One region of the Streptomyces sp. NPDC046859 genome, then DNA from elsewhere that is predicted to be linked to it. Evidence: riboswitches for the same ligand, from Rfam matches in the RefSeq annotation. Region 1 holds a riboswitch; each other region holds the start of a gene.

Region 1 (5,867 bases):
GGGAGCGGACCGCCGCCGGACCTTTCTCGGCGGTGGTGACCGACGGCCGCCCCTGGCCCGGGCGGCGGTGGGGAGCCGGTCACCTGGGGGAGGACGCTAAACCGCAATGTGTCGAGGCGGTAACGAGTTGTGCGGAAGTGCCGAGGAGAGGACCGGGCATGACCGTAAGTGAGCGCGACGCCGGGAGGGCCGCGTCTTGTTCACGCTGGGTGGTGACCGATGTGCGGGTTCGGCGGGTGAGGGGCGGCGCGGGGTGCTATGGGGCGCATATATGCACCGGCGCCGGGTCCGGATCCCGCCGCGCACCCGGTGACGGCGCCGGCCGGTGCGGTCGTTAGGCTCCGGCCCCATGGACGTACTCATCCACCTGTTCGTGGGCCTGCACATCGTCGGGATCGCCGCGCTGCTCGGCGGTTTCCTCACCCAGATGAAGGCGATGGGCCAGGGCACCGCCCGGTTCGTGCCCGCGATGCTGCACGGCGCGCTGACCATGCTGGTCACGGGGGTGATCCTGGTCGGTCTGAACCAGGCGGACGACCAGTCGGTCGACAACCTCAAGATCGGCGTGAAGCTGGCGCTGCTGGTCGTGATCCTCGGACTCGTCTATGTGAAGCGGGACGAGGAGAAGGTGGACCCGAAGCTGTTCGGCCTGGTGGGGCTGCTGACCCTGGCCAACATCTTCATCGCCGTGCTCTGGACGTGACGCCGGCCGGGGGACCGGCCGCGAGATGGTGGCGTACGGCGCCGGCGGCGACCGCGAGCCACACCGCCACCGCGATCCACAGCAGGACCTCGCCGGGACCCTCCAGCCACGGGACGTCCAGGGTGGCGGAGACGGAGAGCAGCGCCGCCGCCGACAGGCCCATCGAGAAGACGGTCGACCAGCGGCGTACGTCGTAGCGCGGCCTCGGCCGGGCGATCTCGGCGACGAGGAGGACGGCGTACCAGGCCATGTCCAGGGCGACCAGGGCGAAGGTCACCGTGCGCAGCACGTCGAAGTCGTCGTCGTTCCACAGATACAGGCCGGAGCCGTCGGCGGCGAGGAGCCGGGCACCGGCCAGGGCGGAGATCGCGAGCGCGCCGCCCGCGACCCAGTGGTCGCCGGGGCCGCGGACGACCTCCCGCCGGTCGAAGCGGGTCAGGGCCACGGCGTACAGGAGCAGGCCGAGCCAGAACAGCACCAGGGCCGCGTGCGCGAGCCAGGCCGCCTTCGCCGTGGCGGCCAGCGTGGCCGCGAGGACGGCGACCCCCTGGGTGGCGACGCAGCCGAGGAAGACGGACCCCGGCATCCTGTGACGCCAGTGGCGCACGACGACGTACAGCAGGCCCGGCCAGAGCGCGAAGGTGAGGGCCAGCAGCGCCTCGGCGAGGGTCTGCCGGCCCGCCACGGCGAGGCGGGTGCCCAGCACCGCGGTCGCGGCGACGGCGCAGAGCGAGGCCGGGGTGACCGCCTCCTTCAGCCACTCGGAGCGGTGCCACCGGAGCCGGGCCAGGAGGTCGCAGGCGAGGGCCGCCCAGGCGACGCACGCGAGGCCCAGGGCGATCCGGGAGAGGGTCGCGTGGCCCGTCTGGTGCAGGGCCACCGAGATGATGCCGGTGGCCATGACCGAGGCGCCGGTGGCGGGGGGACGGCGCGACCACCAGGCGGGCAGGGGGGATGCGGGCGGGGGCGTGGCGGCGGGCATGGGCCGATGCTAAGGAGCGCGTCGCCGGGGCGCGGGCGGGGGCGCGCGCGGGGGGTGGGTGAATCGACGGCCCGGGCGCGCGGGGATGCGGACTCGCCGACGCCCTCCCGCGGCCGTTCCTCAGACCCGGTCCAGCGGCCGGTGCGGCCCGTCCGGCAGCTCCACCTCGATCGCGCCGCCGGGACGCACCACACCGCCCGCCGAGACGACGCCCATGATTCCGGCCTTGCGCACGAGGCGGCCGGCCTCGTCGCGGTCCACCACCTGCTTGAGCAGCCCGTCCTGGAAGCGGTCGATCTGCAGGCACGGGTTCCGCAGCCCGGTGACCTCGACCACGGCCTCGGCGCCGATGCGCAGCAGCGTGCCCACCGCGAGTCCGAGCAGGTCCAGGCCGTGCGTGGTGACGTTCTCCCCGAGTTCGCCGGGCGCCACCCGGAACTTCGCCTCGGCGAGTTCGGCGAAGAGCTCCTCATGGATGAGGTGCACCTGGCGCAGGTTCGGCTGCGCGGGGTCCTGGGCGACGCGGGAGCGGTGCTTCACCGTCACCCCCGCGTGGACGTCCCCGTCCACTCCCGGACACGGCCCCCCTTCGTTCGCCCCGGCCCTCACGCCGGGCGGACCACACTGTGGATCGACGACTCGCCGTCGTAGTAGATCGACTCCTCGCGGACGTACGCGCCGGGCTTCGGGGCGTGGATCATCATGCCGTTGCCGACGTAGAGGCCCACGTGGGTGACGTCGTCGTAGAAGAAGACCAGGTCACCGGGCTGGGCGCTGGACAGCGGGACCGTCGTGCCGGCGCTGACCTGGTCGTAGGTGACGCGCGGGATGTCCACGCCGGCGGCCTTCCAGGCGGCCTGGGTGAGGCCGGAGCAGTCGTAGGAGCCGGGGCCGGTGGCGCCCCAGACGTACGGCTTGCCGATCTGGGTGCGGGCGAAGGCCAGCGCCTTCCCGGCCCTCGTGGCGTACGACCCGTCCGGGGCGGTGCTGCCCTGCTCCCGCTGATCCTGTTCCTGCTGCTGCGCGGCCTCCTCGCGGCGGCGCTCGGCCTGCGCCTGCTGCCGGGCCAGTTCCTCGGCCTTGCGGGCGGCCTCTTCCTGCTTGCGCTTCTCGATCGCGGCGAGGCGGGCCTTCTCCTGCGCGGTCAGCTCGGAGAGCAGCCGGCGCGCGTCCGCGAGCTTCTTCTGGACGGTGAACTTGGCGGTCCGCAGGTCCTTCTGCGACGCGGTGAGCGTCTCGAGGCTCCGGGTGGCCTCCTGCCGCTTCTTCATCGTCGCGGACTGATCGGTGAAGTACTCGTCCACCGACTGCTTCTGACGGCCCGTCATGCGGCTCATCAGCTGGGACTGGTCGAAGTAGTCCTGGGGGCTGTCCGCGAGGAGGAACGTCGCGGTGTCCGGGGCGGCGGCGCCGGTGCGGTACTGGGCGGCGGCGTTGCGGCCGAGCTCCTCGCGCGCGTCGTTGAGCTTCTGCGTGCGCCGGGCGACGTCGTCGAGGAGGGTGTCGACGCGCTTGCGCTGCTTGGTCGTCTTCTCCTTGGCCGCGTTGTACTTCTCGGTGGCCGACTCCGCCTGGCGGTAGAGGTCGTCGACCTTCTTCTCGACCTCTTCGAGGCTCGGCCTGTCGTCGGCGGACGGGTTCGCCTGGGCCGTCTGGGACAGCAGGGCCACGGAGGTGAGGGCCGCGGTGGCCAGCGCGGGGGTCCGTATGCCGGCCACGCGTGTTCCGGAGGGACGCGACTTGCGGTGCGACGCCAAGGGAGGCGACTCCTTCCATGCTCCGCCTACCGAGTTAGCTGTCGGGTTCGGGCGGGTGGTTCGGAAGGGTTGCCCTACGGCCGCTCCCGGGACGGGGAGTCGGGCCGATTCACCCCAAGTTCGGTGGGTCCCCGGCTCCGGATGCACCGGACTCGGCGGAGGCCGCACGGCCCGGCGTCGTTCGCCGGTGGGGGTCGTACGGCCTGCCCGGCACGGTAGCCAACCGGTGTGGCCGCTGTGAAGGTTGATGTGCGATATGCCCGATACATTTTCGTGACCTTGAGTCCGGGGCGCGGATGGAGGGGGGCGGCTCGGGCGGCCGATGCCGTTCTGAGGCATCCATGCCTCCTGTTCCCAATGGGCCGATACGCACTGCTCGGCGCCGGGCGGTGTGTGGCGTGATGGCATGACTTCGCACGGTGATCGGCGGGCCGCGCACCGCCCCGGATGGTGTGATGTTCTCCAGGCGGCAGCCGGTTGTCGGTGGGGCCGCCTAGACTCGGAGAGCGATGAGCAGCCTCTTTGACGACAGCTTCCTGGCGGACCTCCAGGCCCCACGGGCCCACGGGGAAGAGCACCCGCCACCGCCCGAGGACGATCACACTCCGGAGCCGCTTCCGGAGGATCTGTTCGGCGGGAAGTTCGACGTGCCGCCGGACCGCGACGCCTACTACCGCGACGGCGCCCCGCGCCCGGCCCTCGACGCCGCCGCGCTGCTGGAGGGGCTCAACGAGAACCAGCGCGCGGCCGTCGTCCACTCCGGCACCCCGCTGCTCATCGTGGCCGGGGCCGGGTCCGGCAAGACGCGCGTGCTCACGCACCGCATCGCCTACCTGCTCGCCGAGCGGAACGTGCATCCGGGCCAGATCCTGGCGATCACCTTCACCAACAAGGCCGCCGGCGAGATGAAGGAGCGCGTCGAGCAGCTCGTCGGACCGCGGGCGAACGCGATGTGGGTGATGACCTTCCACAGCGCCTGCGTCCGCATCCTGCGCCGGGAGAGCAAGAGGCTCGGGTTCACCTCCTCGTTCTCGATCTACGACGCCGCCGACAGCAAGCGGCTGATGGCGCTCGTCTGCCGGGACCTCGACCTCGACCCGAAGCGGTTCCCGCCCAAGTCGTTCAGCGCCAAGATCAGCAACCTGAAGAACGAGCTGATCGACGAGGAGGACTTCGCCGCCCAGGCCACCGACGGGTTCGAGAAGACCCTCGCCCAGGCGTACGCGCTGTACCAGTCGCGGCTGCGGGAGGCCAACGCCCTCGACTTCGACGACCTGATCATGACGACGGTCAATCTGCTGCGCGCCTTCCCGGACGTCGCCGAGCACTACCGCCGCCGGTTCCGCCATGTGCTGGTGGACGAGTACCAGGACACCAACCACGCGCAGTACGCGCTGGTGCGCGAGCTGGTCGGCACGTCCGAGCACCCCGTCGACGTACCGCCCGAGGCCGAGGTCCCGCCCGCCGAGCTGTGCGTGGTGGGTGACGCCGACCAGTCGATCTACGCCTTCCGGGGCGCCACCATCCGCAACATCCTCCAGTTCGAGGAGGACTACCCGGACGCGACGACGATCCTCCTGGAGCAGAACTACCGCTCCACACAGACCATCCTCAGCGCCGCCAACGCCGTCATCGAGCGCAACGAGTCCCGCCGGCCCAAGAACCTGTGGACCAACGCCGGCGCGGGCGCGCGCATCACCGGCTACGTCGCGGACACCGAGCACGACGAGGCGCAGTTCGTCGCCGACGAGATAGACCGCCTGACCGACAAGGGCGAGGCGAAGGCCGGCGACGTCGCCGTCTTCTACCGGACGAACGCCCAGTCCCGTGTCTTCGAGGAAGTCTTCATCCGCGTCGGGCTGCCGTACAAGGTCGTCGGCGGTGTGCGCTTCTACGAGCGCAAGGAGGTCCGGGACGTCCTGGCCTACCTGCGGGTCCTGGCCAACCCCGAGGACTCCGTCCCGCTGCGCCGGATCCTGAACGTCCCCAAGCGCGGCATCGGCGAGCGTGCCGAGGCCATGATCGACGCCCTGTCGCAGCGGGAGAAGATCAGCTTCCCGCAGGCCCTGCGGCGCGTCGACGAGGCGTACGGCATGGCCGCGCGGTCGACCAACGCCGTCAAGCGGTTCAACGCGCTGATGGAGGAGCTCCGCACGATCGTCGAGTCCGGCGCGAGCCCGGCGACGATCGTGGAGGCCGTCCTGGAACGGACGGGGTACCTCGCCGAGTTGCAGGCCTCCACCGACCCGCAGGACGAGACCCGGATCGAGAACCTCCAGGAACTCGCGGCCGTGGCCCTGGAGTTCGAGCAGGAGTCGGCCGAAGGCGAGGAGTCCGGCGGGCTCGCCGCCTTCCTGGAACGGGTCGCGCTCGTCGCCGACTCCGACCAGATCCCGGACGAGGAGGAGGACGGCTCCGGAGTCAT
Region 2 (5,867 bases), on a different contig from region 1:
CGCATGCCGTAGCTGCGCGCCTGCCGTACGAGGGCGCGCTGCCGCTCGCGCCCTTCGGGTCCGCTCTCGGCGTATCCGGCGGCGAGGACGACCAGCCCCTGGACGCCGTGCGCGCCGCACTCGGCGACGACCTCGGGCACGTGCTCGGCCGGGACGGCGACGACCGCGAGGTCGACCTGCTCCTCTATCTCGCGCACGGACCGGTGCGCGGGCACCCCGTCGATCTCCTGCAGGTCCTTGGGGAACGCCTTGTTCACCGCGTACACCCGGCCGGTGAACCGGGCGTCCGTGATGTTGCCGAGGACGCCGCGGCCGACGCCGCCGGGGGTGCGGCCGACTCCGATGACGGCGACGGAGCCGGGCGCCAGGAGGCGCTGCACGGACCGGGCCTCGGCGCGCTGCTCCCGCCCGTACTGCACGGCGAGCGAGCGGTCGGTGGGCTCCAGGTCGAACTCCAGGTGGACGACGCCGTCCTCGAAGCTGCGCTTCTGGGTGTACCCGGCGTCCGTGAACACCTTGATCATCTTGGTGTTGGCGGGCAGCACCTCGGCCGCGAACCGGCGGATGCCGCGCTCCCGGGCGACCGCGGCGATGTGCTCGAGCAGGGCGGAGGCGACCCCGCGTCCCTGGTGGGCGTCCTGGACGAGGAAGGCGACCTCGGCCTCGTCGGCGGGGGCGGACGCGGGCGTCCCGTCGGCGCCGATGCGGTCGTACCGTACGGTGGCGATGAACTCGCCGCCCACCGTGGCGGCGAGTCCCACCCGGTCCACGAAGTCGTGGTGGGTGAACCGGTGGACGTCCTTGGCGGACAGGCGCGGGTAGGGCGCGAAGAAGCGGTAGTACTTCGACTCGTCCGACACCTGCTCGTAGAAGCTGACCAGGCGCTCGGCGTCGTCGACGGTGATGGGGCGGATGCGCGCGGTGCCGCCGTCGCGCAGCACCACGTCGGCTTCCCAGTGGGCGGGGTACACGTGCCGGTCCGAGGCGCTCTGCATGGGGCCAGGTTACGGCTCGCGCACGGCACCGGCGCGAGGCAGGCTGTTCCCGACGTCCCACCGGCTCCGGCGGTCGTCGAGGCAGCGGCACCCGGGCCGTTCCGCCGGGCACCCCTGGTGTGGGAAACTGGTCTAGACAACCCTGAACACCGAAGGGCAGCAACACATGGCTGAGCGCCGCGTCAACGTCGGCTGGGCCGAGGGTCTCCACGCCCGCCCCGCCTCCATCTTCGTCCGGGCCGCCACGGCCACCGGCGTCCCGGTGACCATCGCCAAGGCCGACGGCAACCCCGTCAACGCGGCCTCCATGCTGGCGGTCCTGGGCCTCGGTGCCCAGGGCGGGGAGGAGATCGTCCTCGCCTCCGACGCCGAGGGTGCGGACGCCGCCCTCGACCGTCTCGCCAAGCTGGTCGCCGAGGGCCTCGAGGAGCTGCCCGAGACGGTCTGAGCGGCCCGAGCGGGCCTCCCGCACGGCACGGAAGCCGCGTCCGCCTTTCCGACGGGCGCGGCTTCGCCTTTCCCGGCCGGCTCGCGTGGAATTTCACGGCGGCAGGCTGCGGAATTCCCCGGACAGCCGGAAAAGGGCAGCGTGAATTCGCCGCCCCGGAATTGCTCTTCTTTGTATACGGTGGCTGTGTTAATCGCGCAGGCTCGGCATGTTTACGGCATGTTGCGAATTCCTCACACGCTCCGCGCGGTCGCTCCCGGAGCCGAAGCGCAGCCGGTGCGCGGACAGCCCGCGCTCGGTGTGCAGGGCGGTGAGCGCGCGGGCGCGTTCACCGTCGCCGCGCGCCACCGCGTCGACGATCGCGCCGTGCTCCGCCCAGGACTCCACCGGGTCGGCGGACGCCTCCACGGCGAACATCCAGGCGATCTTGTGGCGCAGCAGGGTCAGCGTCGAGGTCAGCGCGGTACTGCCGGACGCCTGGGCCAGCGTCTCGTGGAACCAGCCGCCCAGCGAGCGCAGATCCTCGCTGTTGCCGCGCCTGGCCCGCTCCTGACCCAGCCTGACCAGGCCGCGCAGCACCTTCAGATGGGCCTCCGTGCGCCGCTGGGCGGCCCGGGCGGCGCCGAGCGGCTCCAGCAGAGTGCGCATCTCCAGCACGTCGGCCGCCTCCTGCTCGGTTGGCTCGGCCACGCACGCGCCCGCGTGCCGGCGGGTCACCACGAAGCCCTCCGCCTCCAGGGTGCGCAGCGCCTCGCGCACGGGGACGCGGGAGACGCCGTAGCGGCGGGCGAGGACTTCCTCCGTGAGACGGCCGCCGCGCTCCAGGACACCGGCGACGATGTCGTCCCGGATCGCGGTGCACACCGAGTGCGCCGGAATACGCATGCCGACCTCCGCCTTAATCCCCGTGAAACGTCGACGAATGACGTGTGTTCAGCGACTCTATGGCAAGAAGCGTGAATTTCCGACGGCGGGCCGGAATCCATGGATATTTTTTGGACAGCCGTTGTCCAGAAAGACCGAAAGCCCCGGCTCGGGAGCCGGGGCTGCGGTAAGGCGGGCGGAGGCGTCAGAGGGCGACGCCGTGCGCGCGCAGGTAGGCGATCGGGTCGATGTCGGAGCCGTACTCGGCGGTGGTGCGCGCCTCGAAGTGCAGATGCGGCCCGGTGACGTTGCCGGTGGCGCCGGACAGGCCGATCTGCTGGCCGGGGGTGACCGTCTGGCCCACCGAGACGCCGACCGACGACAGGTGCCCGTACTGGGTGTAGGTGCCGTCGTTCATCTTGATCACGACGTTGTTGCCGTAGGCGCCGCCCCAGCCGGCCTCGACGACGGTGCCCGCGCCGACCGCGTGCACGGAGGTGCCGCTGGCGGCGTGGAAGTCGATGCCGGTGTGGCTGCCGGAGGACCAGACCGCGCCGCCGGACCGGTACGCGGTGGACACGTACGAACCGGCTATCGGGGCCACGTAGGACAGCAGGCGCTTGCGCTCGGCCTCCCGCGCGGCCCGCTCCTTCGCCTCCCGCTCCTGCTTGGCCTTCTCGGCGGCCTTGTGCCGCGCGGCCTCCTGGGCGGCCTCCTTGCGGGCGGCGGCCTCGGCGGCGGCCCGCTCCTGGGCGGCGGCCTGCGCGTCGATCTGGGTGGCGATGGAGTCCTCGACGACGACGACCGGGATGAGGCCGGTCTGCTCCGCGGCGGGCTCGGCGGCCAGCGCGGGGGCGGCGAGGGTGCCCACGACGCCGGTGGCGGTGATGGCGGCGACACCGGCCGCACGGGCCGTGGTGCGCTCGAACCGGCCGGGCTTGCGGTGCTTCCCGGAGGGGCGGTTCTTCCCCGTGGCGCAGCTGAACGCCATGTGGTGGCTGGTCCTTTCCTTCCCTCTCGCCTACCGGGTTAGCTGACGGGTTCGGAGCAGGAAGGTCTCCTACGGACCCCCTCGCGGCTGCGCGGGCGTCCGATTCACCCCAGGGACTGCGATGGGTCCCCGGCTCCCCTGGCTCGCGCCATACGGGGACTCGGCGATGACTGTCCGGTGCCGCGGGCGCGGCGCACTGCCTGACGGACAGCCCGGATGACGCTAAGCGGGGCCGCGTTCAATTCCCAAACGGAACGCGGCTTTTGTAGCGCATCCCACAGGGCAGACAGGCAACCTCCGCCCCAATTCGGGCATAAGGGAGCCCTGGTGACTTTGCCGTCACCAGGGCTCCCCTCGCGCGCGGGCCCGCCGCGGGGCCGGCGGGTGCTCTACTCGGCCGTCACGACGGTGACTTCACCGATGCCGAGGGCCTCGACGGGCTCCCGGATCGCCGAGGCGTCGCCGACGAGAACCGTGACGAGGCGGTCCGCCGGGAAGGCGCTCACGACGGCGGCCGTGGCCTCGACGGTTCCGGTGGCGGCGAGCTGCTGGTACAGCTTCGCCTGGAAGTCGTCGGGCAGGTACTGCTCGACCTGGTCGGCCAGGGTGCCCGCCACGGCGGCGGCCGTCTCGTACTTCAGCGGCGCCACCCCGACGAGGTTCTGCACGGCGAAGTCCCGCTCGGCGTCGGTGAGTCCGTCGGCCGCGATCCCCCGCAGGACGGTCCACAGGTCGTCCAGGGCGGGGCCGGTGTTGGGCGTGTCGACGGAACCGGTGATGGCGAGCATCGAGGCGCCGGTGCCGTCCGGCGCCGAGCGCAGGACCTGCCCGAACGCGCGCACGCCGTAGGTGTAGCCCTTCTCCTCGCGCAGCACCTTGTCCAGGCGGGAGGTGAGGGTGCCGCCGAGGCAGTACGTGCCGAGGACCTGCGCCGGCCACACGCGGTCGTGCCGGTCCGGGCCGATCCGGCCGATCAGCAGCTGCGTCTGGACGGCGCCGGGACGGTCCACGATGACGACGCGCCCGGTGTCGTCCGCGGTGACCGGCGGGACGGGCCGCGGCTCGCCCTGCGAACCGGTCCAGGCGCCCAGGCTGTCCCCGAGCAGGGTGTCGAGGTCGACGTCGGTGAGGTCGCCGACGACCACGACCGTGGAGGTGGCGGGGCGCACGTGCCGCTCGAAGAAGGCGCGTACGCCCGCGGAGTCGATGCCGGCGACGGTCTCCTCGGTGCCCTGGCGCGGGCGGGACATACGCGAGGACGCCGGGAACAGCTGCCGGGCGAGCTCCTTGGCGGCCCGCCGCGAGGGGTTGGCCAGCTCGTGCGGGATCTCGTCCAGGCGGTTGCGCACCAGGCGCTCCACCTCGGCGTCGGCGAACAGCGGCGCCCGGAGCGCGTCGGCGAGCAGGTCCAGCGCCTTCGGCAGCCGGGAGACCGGCACCTCCAGGCTGACGCGGACGCCGGGGTGGTCGGCGTAGGCGTCGAGGGTTGCGCCACAGCGCTCCAGCTCGGCGGCGAACTCCTCGGCCGTGTGCTTGTCGGTGCCCTCGGACAGGGCCCGCGCCATGATCGTGGCGATACCGTCCAGGCCCGCGGGCTCGGCGTCGAGCGGGGTGTCGAGGAGGACCTCGACGGCGACGACCTGCTGTCCGGGGCGGTGGCAGCACAGCACCGTCAGGCCGTTGTCCAGGGTGCCGCGCTCGGGGGCCGGGAACGCCCAGGGCCGGGGCGCGCCGGCCTGGGGCTGCGGGTGGAACTCCATGCTGGCGAGCTCGGTCACTGCGCCGACTCCTCGTTCTCGTCGGTGGCGGGGGCTTGGGCGTCCTCGGCCTCACCGGCCACCGGCTCGTACACCAGCACCGCGCGGTTGTCCGGGCGCAGCCGGGCCTGGGCGACCGCCTGCACCTCCTCGGCGGTGACGTCGAGCACGCGCCGCACGGCGGTGAAGGCGAGCTGTGGGTCGCCGAACAGGACTGCGTAGCGGCACAGTTCGTCCGCGCGGCCGGCGCAGGTGCCGAGCCGGTCCAGCCACTCGCGCTCCAGCTGCGCCTGCGCGCGCTCCATCTCCTCGGCGGTGGGGCCCTCCGCGGCGAAGCGGGCGAGCTCCTCGTCGACGGCCGCCTCGATCACGGGCACCTCGACGTCACCGGAGGTCTTCACGTCCAGCCAGCCGAGGGAGGGCGCGCCGGCCAGGCGGAGCAGGCCGAAGCCGGCCGCCACGGCCGTACGGTCGCGCCGCACGAGCCGGTTGTAGAGGCGGGAGGACTCGCCGCCGCCGAGGACGGTCAGCGCCAGGTCGGCGGCGTCGGCCTCGCGGGTGCCGTCGCTCGGGAGGCGGTAGGCGGCCATCATCGCGCGCGCGGGGACGTTCTCCTCGACGACCTCGCGCAGCTCCTCGCCGATGACGTCGGGCAGCGAGCCGTCGCGCGGAGCCGGCTTGCCGTCGTGGGACGGGATGGAGCCGAAGTACTTCTCGACCCAGGCAAGCGTCTGCTCCGGGTCGATGTCGCCGACGATCGACAGCACGGCGTTGTTCGGCGCGTAGTAGGTGCGGAAGAACGCGCGCGCGTC
Region 3 (5,867 bases), on a different contig from region 1:
CGCCGTTCAGGATGTTCATCATCGGCACCGGCAGCAGGTGCGCGTTCGGGCCGCCCAGGTAGCGGAACAGCGGCAGGTCGCTGGCCTCGGAGGCGGCGTGGGCCACGGCGAGCGAGACGCCGAGGATGGCGTTGGCGCCGAGGGAGCTCTTGTTGTCGGTGGCGTCCAGGTCGAACATGGCCTGGTCGATCAGGCGCTGCTCGGTGGCGTCGTAGCCGACGAGCTCCGGGCCGATCTGCTCGATGACGGCGAGGACGGCCTTCTCGACACCCTTGCCGAGGTAGCGGTTGGGGTCACCGTCGCGCAGCTCGACGGCCTCGAAGGCGCCGGTGGAGGCGCCGGACGGGACGGCGGCACGACCCGTGCTGCCGTCGTCGAGGCCGACCTCGACCTCGACCGTGGGATTGCCTCGGGAGTCCAGGATTTCCCGGGCTACGACGACGTCGATGGACGGCACGAGCATCTCCTTCGTGATGTGAAGCCTGTACGCAGCCCGCGATGGGTGCTGCGAGACGAGCCTAACCGGCTCGGGGGCTTCGGCCAGCGGTCGACCGCTCTATGGACGGAACCGAGAGCGAATTGTTTCCGAACGGAACAAAGACCGGGCCCCTGCACGCACAGAACCCCGCCCCGGTGCGTACGGGGGAACGCGCACCGGGGCGGGGAGCCTGTGGGGGGTCCTACTTGAGGTGGAGCTGCTGACCCGGGTAGATCAGGTCGGCGTCCTGGACGATGTCCTTGTTCAGCTTGAAGAGCTTCTCCCAGCCGCCCTTGACGTCCTGGTCGGCGGCGATCGTGCTGAGGGTGTCGCCCTTGACGACCTTGTACTCGCCGTCGCCCTTCTTGACCTTCTTGCCGGTCGGGGTGGTGACGGTCTTGGTGCTCTTCTCGGCGGCCGGACGCTCGGCGGAGCGGGAGGCCGGCTTCTCCTCGGTGGAGCGGGTGCTCTGCTCGCCGCCGGTGGCGGAGGAGCCGTTGTAGGCCGCGCCCGACAGGCCGGTGCCGCAGTTCGGCCAGGCGCCCTTGCCCTGGCTGGCGAGGACCTTCTCGGCTATCGCGATCTGCTGGGCCTTGGTGGCCTGGTCGGCGGTGGAGGCGTACTGGGTGCCGCCATAGGCCGCCCAGGTCGAGGCGGAGAACTGCAGACCGCCGTAGTAGCCGTTGCCGGTGTTGATCGACCAGTTGCCGCCGGACTCGCACTGGGCGACGGCGTCCCACTCGGAGGCGGTGGCGGCCGAGGCGCTGCCGGCGGCCATCAGCGGGCCGGCGACGGCGGCGGCGCCGGTGACGCCGACGACGGCGATGGCGCGGGCCGCCTTGGACGGACGACGGTGCTTGCTCTTGCTGGAGAACAGCATGGAGAGATCCCCTCACCGACGCCTACGAGGTGAGCTGTCGGGTTCGGGCCGGTTGAGTTGCCCGGTCGCGCACCACTGGTGCGTGCTGCGCGACTTCACCCCAAGCCGGTTCCGGCCGTCCGGCCCCGAAGGGCCTCGACTTCCGGACCCGGCGCTTACCTTGGGTCCCCCGCTCCTGCCTACGGCGCTTGACGCGACGACTGTTCCCGTACGGCCGCCGGCAGGATTCGGCGTGACGGCTGACGGGGCTCGCTGTGGTGGCGAGCGATCACGACCGTAGACACGCCGCTCGGGGATTTTCAAAGACGATCACGGCTTCTGAGATCTATCTCTCAGTCCATTCAAAACGGACATTACCCACGAAAGCCGGGCGTGAACTGCCGCTTCATTTGGCCCTGTTCGGCCGCTATTCGGTGGGGACGTCCAGCGTCTGACCGGCGGAGATGCTGTTCGCGTCGGCACCGATGGCCGCCTTGTTCGCCTCGTACAGCGCGCGCCATCCGCCGTGGACGTCAAGGGAGTCGGCGATGGAGGCGAGCGTGTCGCCCGCACGGACCCGGTAGGAGGCGTGGCGGCCGGAGGAGCCGGCGGCGGCGTCCGCGGCCGCGGACTCCTTGGCGCTGGCGCCGCGGTGACGGCCGGAACCGGTCGGCACGTCCTCGATCGAGGCGGTGTCGACGAGACTCCAGGACCCCGCGCTCTGCCCGGAGTTGTCCCGGTTGCCGCTCTCGAACGTCTCCACGGGGGAGCTGTCCGGCGACTCCGAGACCGTCGCTCCGCCGGACGCGCCGGCCCTCTCGGACTTACCGGACTTATCGGCCTTGGAGGCCGAAGAGGGCGAAGAAGTGGAGCTGCCGGGTGATTCGGATGAGTCGTCCGCCGAAGCGCTCGGCGTGCCCGACGCGTCGCCGGAGGGGGCCGAATCGCCGGAGGAGTCAGAGGATTCGGATGAATCGAGCAAGCCGGACGACCCGGACACCTCGCTCGGGGAGTCCCCCGCGACCCCGGTGTCGAGGTCGATGGCTCCCGACTTCTTCGTGAGCCCGTTGAGCACGGCGCAGGTGCCCCAGGGACCCGTCCCGCGCTCAGCGAGGACGTCCTGCGCCACGGCGATCTGCTGGGAGCGGCTCGCCAGGTCCGGGCTGGCGGCGAAGTCGAGACCGCCGAACTTCTCCCAGTCCGCCTGGGTCAACTGGAGTCCGCCGTAGTGCCCGTTGCCCGTGTCCGCGCTCCAGGAGCCGCCGCTCTCGCAGTCGGCGACCTTGTCCCACACATTGCCGTCCGCCGCGCTCGCACCCGTGGCGCCGAGGAGCGGGATGGCGATGGCGGAGCCGGTCACACCGGCCGCGACGAGAAGAGCCGGAGCCTGGCGGGGGCGACGGTGACGACCGTTCCCGGAGAGCATGCGTGGACCTTTCGCGAGACAGCGCTGACCAAGGCGCGCAGAACCCGCGCGCCTTCGTTGATGGGTGAACGTATAGGCAGACGATCACTTGTCACAAGTTAATGCCGCGCAGATCACGTGAAGATCACAGAGGTGAGCGCGCGTCACGTTTGCGGAGCGGAACGGTCGCCTCCGACCGGGGTGAACTCCACCGGCAGGGTGCGCAGGCCCCGCATGATGAGCCCGCCACGCCACCTCAACTCGGCCGGGTCGGTGGCCAGTCGGAGGTCCGGGAGCCGGGTCAGGAGGGTGGCGAGGGCCGTCTGTCCCTCCAGCCGGGCCAGCGGCGCGCCGAGGCAGTAGTGGATGCCGTGGCCGTAGCCGAGGTGCTGGTTGTCACGCCGGCCGAGGTCGAGGACGTCGGGGTCGGCGAACCGCTCCGGGTCCCGGTCGGCGGCGGCCAGGACGACCAGGACGGGGTCCCCGGCCGCGATGTCCTGCCCGCCGATGGTCAGCGGCTCGGTGGCGAACCGCCAGGTGGCGAGCTCCACCGGCCCGTCGTAGCGCAGCAGTTCCTCGACGCCGGTCTCCAGCAGGGCGGTGTCGTGGGCGGCCAGGGACGCCTGGAGCCGGGCGCGCTGGGCGGGGTGGGTGAGCAGCGCGTAGGTGCCGTTCCCGATGAGGTTGACGGTGGTCTCGAAGCCGGCGAACAGCAGGATGAAGGCCATGGCGGCGGCCTCGTTCTCGGTGAGGTGCTCGCCGTGGTCGGAGGCGCGGATGAGACCGGAGATGAGGTCCTCGTCCGGGGTGGGCGCGTCGGGGAGGGCTTCGCGCTTGCGGTGGATCAGATCGGCCAGATATCCGCGCATCTTCTTCACGGACCGGGCGACCCCGCCGCGGGGCCCGCCCTGGTGCCGGATCATCATGCCCGCCCAGTCCCGGAAGTCGTCCTGGTCCTCGCGGGGGACGCCGAGCAGGTCGCAGATGGCGTAGATGGGCAGCGGGAAGGCGAACTCGTGGATGAGGTCGGCCTCCCCCTTCCCGGCGAACCCGTCGATGAGGTGGTCGGTCAGCTCCCGCACCCGGGGCGCGAACGCGGCGACGCGACGCGGGGTGAACGCCTTGCTGACCAGCCGCCGCAGCCGGGTGTGGTCCGGCGGGTCGATGTTCAGCAGATGCGTCATCAGCTCGGCCTTGCGCTCACCGGGGATGCCGGTCCGGCCCTTGGCGTGGGCCGGTTCGGCGTGGTGGGCCGGGTTCTTGGAGAGCCGGTTGTCGGCGAGCGTCTGCTTGGCGTCGGCGTACCGGGTGACCAGCCAGGCCTCCACTCCGCTGGGCAGCCGGGCGCGGTGCACGGGCGCGTGCTCGCGCAGCCACGCGTACGCCGGGTACGGATCGGTGGCGAACTCCCAGGTGAACAGCTCGGGAGCGGAGGCGGGGCAGCGGGGCTGGTCGGTCACGCCTCGACCGTATAGGCCGTACCGGCCTAGGCCGACACGCCCTCCGCGGCCCGGACCGCGTCCCGGTAGGCCCGGGCGGCGACCCGCAGGGCGGCCTCCGGGTCGACGCCCGCCTCCGCCGCCCGCACGGCCGTGGCGAGCAGGTCGTACCCGACGCCCTCCCCCGCCGGCAGCGGCACGTCCAGGCCGGCCGTGCGGACCCGGGACGCCAGCTTCGCCGCGAGGGCCAGGCCCGGCTGGCCGAGCGGGATGCCGTCGGTCACCGACTCCCGCCGCTTCTCCTCGGCCTTCGTCCGCAGCCAGTGCTCGCGGACCTCCTCGGGGGTCGTCGCGGTCGCGTCGCCGAAGACATGGGGGTGGCGGTGGATGAGCTTGGCCACGATGCCGCCGGCGACGTCGTCGACGGAGAAGGGGGCGTCGGGGTGCTCCTCGGCGATACGGGCGTGGAAGACGACCTGGAGCAGGACGTCGCCCAGTTCCTCGCGCAGCTCGTCGCGGTCGCCGTCCTCGATCGCCTCGACCAGTTCGTACGCCTCCTCGATGCCGTACTTGGCCAGGCCCTCGTGGGTCTGCCGGGAGGACCAGGGGCATTCGGCGCGGATGCGGTCCATGACCTGGACGAGGTCGAGGAGGCGGGCGCCGGGCAGGTCGTACGAGGCGGGCAGCAGTTCCAGCTCGGGCATCCGCACCCGGCCGGTGCCGGCCAGCCGGGCCAGGCCGTCGGTGAGCGCGGGCTCGCCCTCGCCGGTGGCGACGACCACGGCGGTCCGGCCGCCGGAGCACGCCTCGACCAGTTGCTCGGCGGTCGGGGCGGCCTCGTCGACGGTGATCCCGGCCTCGCGCAGATACGGCAGCTGCGGGTGCGCGCCGTCCGCGCACAGCACCCGGTCGGCCGTGCGCAGTGCCTGCCAGGCCGGCCAGGACAGCAGGCCGGGCGCGACACGGTGGCTGGTGGTGAGCAGGACGATACGGCCGGGGGCGGCTTCGGGACTGGTTGCGTTCACGCTCCGAACGTAACCCACGCCCCGGGTGCGGCCCTTCGGCCGTCCCCGGACCGGCCGGCTACGCCGGCTGCCGCGGTGCGGTCACCTCGCGCAGCCAGGGGGTCTTGGCGTCGGTGCGGGCGCTCTGGCGGGCGTCCCACGTGCCGTAGCGGGGGTTGAGGTCGATGTCGAGCTTCTTGGAGGCCACCGCCAGCGCGTCCCAGAAGGCGGGCTTGCCGGTGTCGGTGCCGAGCGCGGTGGCGAGCTTCTGGGCCTCCAGCTGGAGCCGGAGGTTGTCGTCGAGGCGCTGCGGCGGGACGCCGTACTGCTGGAGCCAGGACGTCTCGAGCGCCTTCGCGCCGCCGACCTGCTTCTGCAGGCCGTCCCGCATCTCCTGGACCTCCTTGCGGGTGACGCTCACGCCGTGGTCGCGGGCGGCCCGGTGCAGCACCCGGTCGAGGACCATGGTGTGCAGCACGTCGCGCGGGAGGGTGCCGGACTTGGCGACGACCTGGGCGTAGGCGGCCTCGTCGGGGACGGCCGCGCGCTGGGCGTCGCGCACCTCGCTCACCCGGTTCTCCAGTTGGGCGACGGTGATCCGCTGGTCTCCGACGACGGCGGCCGCGCCCGGATGCGCGTCGCTTCCGCACGCGGTGAGCAGAGGTGCCGCGGCGAGCGCGGC

The links. A riboswitch is a leader RNA that binds a small molecule or an ion and turns the genes downstream of it on or off. The one in region 1 is predicted to bind cyclic di-AMP.
Positions count from the first base shown of each region.
Region 2: another riboswitch for cyclic di-AMP. It lies ahead of ABZ899_RS17555 (M23 family metallopeptidase); the one in region 1 lies ahead of ABZ899_RS19720 (NlpC/P60 family protein).
Region 3: another riboswitch for cyclic di-AMP. It lies ahead of ABZ899_RS04880 (transglycosylase family protein); the one in region 1 lies ahead of ABZ899_RS19720 (NlpC/P60 family protein).

Region 1 covers NZ_JBEYXR010000012.1:135,297-141,163, reverse strand. Annotated here, with positions in the region: gene ABZ899_RS19735 (hypothetical protein) at 350-703, shown strand; gene ABZ899_RS19730 (tellurite resistance/C4-dicarboxylate transporter family protein) at 681-1,685, opposite strand; partial or broken gene ABZ899_RS19725 (MOSC domain-containing protein) at 1,806-2,258, opposite strand; gene ABZ899_RS19720 (NlpC/P60 family protein) at 2,291-3,442, opposite strand; cyclic di-AMP (ydaO/yuaA leader) riboswitch at 3,451-3,610, opposite strand; gene pcrA (DNA helicase PcrA) at 3,952-5,867, shown strand, end outside.
Region 2 covers NZ_JBEYXR010000010.1:132,055-137,921, reverse strand. Annotated here, with positions in the region: gene ABZ899_RS17570 (GNAT family N-acetyltransferase) at 1-995, opposite strand, end outside; gene ABZ899_RS17565 (HPr family phosphocarrier protein) at 1,162-1,443, shown strand; gene ABZ899_RS17560 (GntR family transcriptional regulator) at 1,633-2,328, opposite strand; gene ABZ899_RS17555 (M23 family metallopeptidase) at 2,513-3,298, opposite strand; cyclic di-AMP (ydaO/yuaA leader) riboswitch at 3,311-3,474, opposite strand; gene ABZ899_RS17550 (pitrilysin family protein) at 3,688-5,076, opposite strand; gene ABZ899_RS17545 (pitrilysin family protein) at 5,073-5,867, opposite strand, start outside.
Region 3 covers NZ_JBEYXR010000003.1:90,840-96,706, forward strand. Annotated here, with positions in the region: gene eno (phosphopyruvate hydratase) at 1-457, opposite strand, end outside; gene ABZ899_RS04880 (transglycosylase family protein) at 681-1,358, opposite strand; cyclic di-AMP (ydaO/yuaA leader) riboswitch at 1,363-1,555, opposite strand; gene ABZ899_RS04885 (transglycosylase family protein) at 1,765-2,763, opposite strand; gene ABZ899_RS04890 (cytochrome P450) at 2,907-4,202, opposite strand; gene ABZ899_RS04895 (nucleoside triphosphate pyrophosphohydrolase) at 4,229-5,206, opposite strand; gene ABZ899_RS04900 (SurA N-terminal domain-containing protein) at 5,265-5,867, opposite strand, start outside.